One region of the Paenibacillus sp. BC26 genome, then DNA from elsewhere that is predicted to be linked to it. Evidence: riboswitches for the same ligand, from Rfam matches in the RefSeq annotation. Region 1 holds a riboswitch; the other holds the start of a gene.
What was found. A riboswitch is a leader RNA that binds a small molecule or an ion and turns the genes downstream of it on or off. The one in region 1 is predicted to bind thiamine pyrophosphate.

Region 1 (3,491 bases):
ATGACCCGACCGATCTGGCTCATGTGGGGTGGTATTATATCCCGGTTAACGCAGGTAAGCCTGTATGGTTGGATCCTTACATGAACGAAAATATCAACGTCAAAATGATCAGTTACGTCGTACCGATCTTCAAAGACGGCGAATCCATCGGCATCGTAGGGATGGACATTAACTTTAACTTGTTTACGGATATCGTATCCGGCATCAAACCTTACGAGAACAGCTACGGCGCCTTGCTGAACGCGAATCTGGATTTCCTCATTCATCCGCAATTGAAGCAAACCGATAATCTCGCTAAAATTCATGCCAATCTGGCGGAACAGATGAAGAAGCAAGAGCTGGGTGTTACGACAGTGCAAGAGAATAACGAGGACAAGATGATCTCCTTTGCGAAGCTGTCCAACGGCCAAACACTGCTTATCGATTCTGCGAAAAGCGATATCTATCGCGATGTGAACACGCTCACGAAACGCATTATGATCGTATTAATCGGTGTTGTGCTTCTAGCCGCTCTAGTTGCTTACCTGATGGGCAGAAGAATTTCAAAGCCGCTGAAGACTCTTATTCTCGATATGAGACGGGTCAAGGAAGGCGACTTTACGATCCGCACATCCATCCTCGGCAAGGATGAGATCGGCGAGATTGGAACGAATTTCAACGGCATGGTGGAAGAGCTGGAGACCCTGACAAGAAGTATCCGCACGGTATCCGGACACATTCATGCTTCATCTCGTTCCCTCGCATCCGTAGCGGAGGAAGTAACGGCGTCTTCGGAAGAAGTATCGGCTTCCCTGCACGAGATTGCCCAAGGCAATAAGATGCAATCGTATTCGATTGAGAAGAGCTCCGAAATATCCGCGAATCTATCGGATAAATTTAAGCAGCTGTATGACAATACGCATGTCATTCTTCAAGTCGTGGACGGCATGCAGGTCAGCAACGAGAACGGCATGTCGCTCATGCAAGATCTGCATGCGATTAATCAAGATAACGGATCGGCGATTACCAATATCGAGCGGGAAATATTTAATCTAAATGACAAAACGCAAAACATCAGCACGATCATCGAGCAGCTCACCCATATCGCGACTCAGACAAATTTGCTGGCGCTGAATGCATCCATTGAATCTTCGAGAGCGGGAGAAGCCGGGAAAGGTTTCGCTGTCGTGGCGAGCGAGATTAGGAAGCTGGCGGAGCAGTCGCGGAAATCGACGGAAGACATCAGCGAAATCATCCTGAATGTGCAGTCGGATGCAAATCATACGGTGGGTGCCATGAAGCAAGTGAAGGAGAGATCGCTGGAGCAATCCGAAGCCGTTCACCAGCTAAGTCAGGCATTCGGGATGCTGTCGGGCACGATCGATCAAATTACGGAAATCCTTCGAACAAACGGCGCGTTCATCACCGAAGTATCCGGAGATTCCAATCAATTAGCCGGCGAGGTTCATGAGATGTCGTCTATCTCGGAAGAGAGTGCGGCATCCTCCGAGCAAGTATCGGAAACGATGGCAGAGCAGGTGAAGGGCTTCGGGAAAGTCGTGGAAGAGGCGGATGCGCTCAATGCATTGTGCGTAACGTTGAATGATCTCGTAAAGAGATTTCATGTGAACGAATCGTCTAAAGTTTAACTTTTGTTGTCAATTGCAGCTTAATAGGCTATAGTGAGGATAATTTCATATTGAAAGTACGGGTGCTGGATGGAGTCTGGCTGAGATAGGGAACGTTATTTCCCTGACCGTTAATCTGAACCAGGTAATGCTGGCGTAGAGAACGTATCGAATTCAAACCATTCGTATATTCTCGAATGGTTTTTTTCTGTTGTTCGTGCCTGCTTTCCTACGGAAAGGAGAAGATAGGTAATGAAAGATTCCTTTATTTCACATGTGCAGCAACAGGTAGAGGAACGACAGGATGAACTGTTTGCCCTGCTGACGGAATTGATCGCTTTCCCGACGGTCAGCCCGCCTGCGCGAAACACGTGGAAGGCACAGCAGTTCTTGGCGGACTATCTCCGAACGAATGGATTTGAGACGGAGCTGTGGGAGGTCTATCCCGGTGATCCAAACGTGACTGCGATCAAATACGGCACGCAGCGGGAGACGTATCAAAGTCTGCTGCTGAACGGCCATATGGACGTAGCTGAGGTTGGAGATAGCAGCGAGTGGGAAGAGACTCCGTTCCGGCTAACTCTGAAAGAGGGTAGAGCCTATGGCAGGGGAACAGCGGATATGAAAGGCGGGCTCGCCGCGCTGCTATTCGCCGTGAAACTGCTAACCGAAGCGGGAGCAGAGCTAAGAGGCGATCTGCTGTTCCATTCGGTTATCGGAGAAGAGGCCGGTGAAGCGGGGACGCGTGCTTGCATGGAACGCGGCTATAAGGCGGATTTCGCCGTTGTGGCGGATACAAGCGGAATGGCAATACAAGGACAAGGCGGGGTTATCACCGGCTGGGTGACGATTCAAAGTCCGGTTACCTATCATGATGGCATGCGAGCCCGCATGATCCATGCCGGCGGCGGCGTTCAAGGGGCCAGCGCGATCGAGAAGATGGCCAAACTGATTACAGGGCTTCAAGAGCTGGAGCGCCACTGGGCTGTGACCAAATCTTACCCCGGCTTTCCGGCCGGTTCGAATACGATCAATCCCGCAGTTATTGAAGGAGGTCGCCACGCGGCCTTTATTGCAGACAAATGCGCGTTGTGGATCACGGTGCATTTCTATCCCGATGAGGATTATGAAACGGTTGCTGCCGAGATCGAGGAGCATTTGCTCGCCATTGCGCAAGCCGATCCTTGGCTGCGGAACAATCCGCCTGTTTTCCGATGGGGTGGGCGGTCGATGATCGAGGAACGCGGCGAAATATTCCCATCTCTGGAGCTGGACAGGGAGAGCAAAGGGCTGAAGGCATTGTATGCCAACCACCAACAAGTGCTAGGTGCCGAACCGCAGCTGGGCATGAGTCCATCCGTAACGGATGCAGGCTGGCTGGGGCGGGCAGGCATACCGACGGTCATCTACGGTCCCGGCGAGCTTGAGCATGCGCATGCCGTTAATGAAAGCACGGACATGAAGGAACTGGTGGATTACGTCAAAGTCATGATCGGCTTCATCGCGGATTGGTGTAATCGGAGAAAGCCGGGCCATGAAGGATAGAACTTGCAAGAGGATGGAGGAATACCAGTGAGTCGATTTAGTGAAAGGCTGTACCATTCAGCGCATGAGATTTGGGCGAAGAGCCATCAGCATCCTTTTCTGACGGAATTGCGGGAGGGGACGCTTGATCCGCAGCGGTTCATCTATTATTTGAAGCAAGATTATGTCTATCTGATCGATTACGCCAAGCTGTTCGCGTTCGGCAGCATGAAGGCCAGAGATATGGAAACGATGGTAAAGTTCGCAGAATTGCTCCATTCCACGCTGCATGTCGAGATGGAGCTCCACCGAGGTTACGCGGAGCGTTTCGGCGTGACGCGAGGAGAGCTGGAGCAGACG
Region 2 (3,491 bases), on a different contig from region 1:
GAAGATAAAGTCGATTCAAGTCCATGTGCACCCGGTATATCCAGATGAGATATACGATAGCGGCTACATAGTAAAGCACAACCGAAACGATATCTACAAAACCGTACATCGGATAGATGTAGTCACTGAACATATTCAAGTCGATCATGTAGATGAAGGAGAAGACCAGATCGGCCAGTGCTGCTACTAAGAGAGCGGCCAGAAGGATTTTGAGGATAAATGAGATAAATTCTGATTTTAAGTTCACTTCGGATCGAGCTCCAATTCATACTTAGGATAGTTGCTTAAATAATAGATGGCTTCTTCCAGGCTGGCTACGGGGACAACCCGTAAACGCAAATGAAGTTCCCCGGCGACTTGCAGCGCTTCCTCCTCGTTGCTGAGGCCCTCATACATAAACGTTTCTTTGTCCTTGGGAACCAGAAAAATATCAGCCCCTTCGGCTTCCGCCGTCCGTAGTTTCTCGCGAATGGCACCGACAGAGCCAACGGATTGATCCTCCTCGAGCGTACCCGTACCGGCAATAGTGAGTTTGCCCAGCTTCGAAAAGTCGACGTGCTTTTCTTCCTCGTACAAGCCGATGCCGAGCATGAGCCCGATCGAATTCCCATAATACTGTGAGGTTTCTTCGATGAGCTTGTTCTCCCGGTCCTCCAGCTGATCGACCGAGCTCGGCTGATCCGCAATGTCTGCTGCGGAATCCACTGCGTGACGAATCGTATCGTCCTTCAGCAACTTTTCGAAATCGAGCATGTCGTCACTTGCTTCCTTGGCGGAGGCGCTTACTCGCGTGAATTGGGCATCCGGATAAGAGCGTCTGACCGATAACTTCTCGTACCGATTGCGGGTAAAACCTTCGCGGACATAGACGAAGTGAACGCTGCCCTTTACGCCAATGTCTTGAATGGACACAAGCCCTCCGGGCGCGGAGAAGCTATTGTATTGAGGGAGGTAACAATAGAGGGCGATTGATAAGGGAAGCAATAAAAGCACGAGCGCAATCAGCCATTGCTGCCAAGAGGTTAATCGCCCTCGTACAGCTTGTACTTGTGGTTGTTCCAAGAATATCATCCGTTCCAATTTATCGTAAAGTTCAACAATATTTGCTAGTATTCAATGAATTATGTAAAAATCCTGCATTTTTACAATAATATTAATTTGGAAAAGAATGAACCCCGCTATCACATTGGGTGAAGCGGGGTTCATCATTTTACCGAGCCTGATCAAAGCGGTACTAGTTGCTGCCCGAAAGGACATAATCCGTGTTCGAAAGCGTGTACGTAAGGGTGCTGTTTGTGTTTAGTAAAGCATCCAAAGTGCTTTCGAGGGTAACGACGAATTGCATTTTGCTGTAGAGGTCGCCTTCGAAGATCGTGAAAAGCAGGATTCCATTTAGAAAAGTGTTGTCGTCGTCGCCGTAAGCAACCTCTTCCGTCCCAAATGGTCCAAGGGTAAAGGATTCCGTGCCATATTGGTTGTAAGGCTCAAAGCCTGCGCGGATAAACAGCGTAATATCCAAAGCGGCTCCTGTATTATTTACAAACGTTTTTAAACCTGCCATGAGCTGTATCCTCCTTTCAAAGCGGGATACTCCATCCTATTCTAGTAATTTCAATTTGCTAGGACTTCCGGATAGAATTAGTTAATCGTCCGTATCCGACCATGCCGGATTGGCTTGCTCGAGGCGAGTAGAGCCCTCGAATTTCGTTGCAATTTCGGGTCTCATGGATTACACTGATCACAATCGAATAAGCGCGGGAGCTTGTAGAAACAGGCTGAGAGTACGACTAATCCGTCGTAGACCGTTTAACCTGTTGGGTAATGCCATCGTAGGAAGTTCACGGCTGTCGTGCGCATTGTTGCGCCTTACCCTCGTTCTGCGGGTAAGGCGTTTTTTTGATGCTTAAATTGGAAAAATAGGAATGAAGAGGTGGCTGAGGCTATGAACATTCAAACGGTAGCGAGCAAGCTGAAACAAGTAAGGGAAACAAACCCGTTAATTCACAATATTACGAATGTCGTCGTCACGAATTTTACTGCGAACGGCTTGCTGGCACTTGGAGCTTCGCCGGTCATGGCGTATGCCAAACAGGAAGTCGCGGATATCGCCAAGATTTCAGGAGCGCTCGTACTGAACATCGGAACGCTGAACGAAACGGAAATTGAAGCGATGAAGCTGGCGGGCAGCTCGGCGAATGCGCATGGTGTTCCGGTCGTGCTGGATCCGGTTGGCGCGGGAGCTTCGGCGTATCGTACGGATACGGCAAGAGGATTGCTCGCAGACGTGAAAGTCAGCATCATTCGGGGCAATGCGGCGGAAATCGCAAACGTGGTCGGCCGCGAGTGGACGATCAAAGGCGTCGATGCCGGTACAAGCGGCGGCGATGTTGTCGAATTGGCTAAGCATGCGGCTGCGCAGCTGGGCACAGTTGTCGTGATTACCGGTGAGGCCGACATCGTTTCTGACGGAACGAGAACGTTTGCCGTGCGCAACGGAGATGCTATTCTGACGCGTGTTACCGGAACGGGCTGTCTGTTGACGTCGGTTATCGGCGCATTCGCGGCGGTGGAGAGCGATCTGATCTTGGCTTCCGTGGCTGCATTGACCGCATACGGCGTTGCGGCCGAGCTTGCTGCCGGCAAGGCGGCCGGACAAGGACCGGGCAGCTTCCAAATCGCGTTCCTCGATCAGTTGGCGAATGTAACCGCAGCGGATATCGAGAAGCTGGGCCGAGTGGAGCGGATTGAACAATGAGCACATCGATTGCTAGAGCATTAACGATTGCAGGCTCGGATAGCGGCGGCGGCGCCGGTATTCAAGCCGATTTGAAAACCTTTCAAGAACTGCGGGTGTATGGCATGTCGGCCATTACGGCTGTTACGTCGCAGAATACACTCGGCGTGCGAGGGATCTATCCGCTGACGGCAGATGCCGTTCGATCGCAGATTGAGGCCATCGGCGACGATCTTGGCACGGATGCGGTAAAGACGGGCATGCTGTTCAACGATGAGATTATCGTTGCCGTGGCTGAGGAAATCCGCCGCTACGGCTGGAGCAAGGTCGTTGTCGATCCGGTCATGATCGCCAAGGGCGGAGCTTCGCTGCTGCTCGAACAAGCGGTCCGCGCCATGAAAGAAACGCTGCTTCCGCTCGCGTGGGTTGTCACGCCTAATGTGCCGGAAGCGGAAGCGCTGACGGGGATGACGATCTCCGGCATTGCTGCGCGCAAAGAAGCGGCGAGACGGTTAGCCGATTTCGGGGCGAAGCATGTCGTGCTCAAAGGAGGCCATGATTTGTCCGATGACGGGCAGGCGATCGATATTCTCTACGATGGACGGGACTTCTACGAGTTTCGCAGCGAACGGAGAGAAACTCGCCATACGCATGGCACCGGCTGTACGTTTGCTTCGGCGATCACCGCTGAGCTTGCCAAGGGCCGCGGTGTGCCTGAAGCTGTCGAAGTCGCCAAAGCTTTCATCCAGGCGGCGAT

Region 2: it holds a riboswitch for thiamine pyrophosphate, as region 1 does, so the genes downstream of both, thiM (hydroxyethylthiazole kinase) here and BM412_RS04205 (acetylornithine deacetylase) in region 1, are expected to answer to the same signal.

Annotation. Positions count from the first base shown of each region.
Region 1 covers NZ_FPAD01000001.1:997,624-1,001,114, forward strand. Annotated here, with positions in the region: gene BM412_RS04200 (methyl-accepting chemotaxis protein) at 1-1,628, shown strand, start outside; TPP riboswitch at 1,677-1,787, shown strand; gene BM412_RS04205 (acetylornithine deacetylase) at 1,860-3,152, shown strand; gene tenA (thiaminase II) at 3,180-3,491, shown strand, end outside.
Region 2 covers NZ_FPAD01000006.1:140,200-143,690, reverse strand. Annotated here, with positions in the region: gene BM412_RS29120 (DUF4328 domain-containing protein) at 1-247, opposite strand, end outside; gene BM412_RS29115 (hypothetical protein) at 244-1,062, opposite strand; gene BM412_RS29110 (hypothetical protein) at 1,235-1,561, opposite strand; TPP riboswitch at 1,745-1,853, shown strand; gene thiM (hydroxyethylthiazole kinase) at 1,943-2,755, shown strand; gene thiD (bifunctional hydroxymethylpyrimidine kinase/phosphomethylpyrimidine kinase) at 2,752-3,491, shown strand, end outside.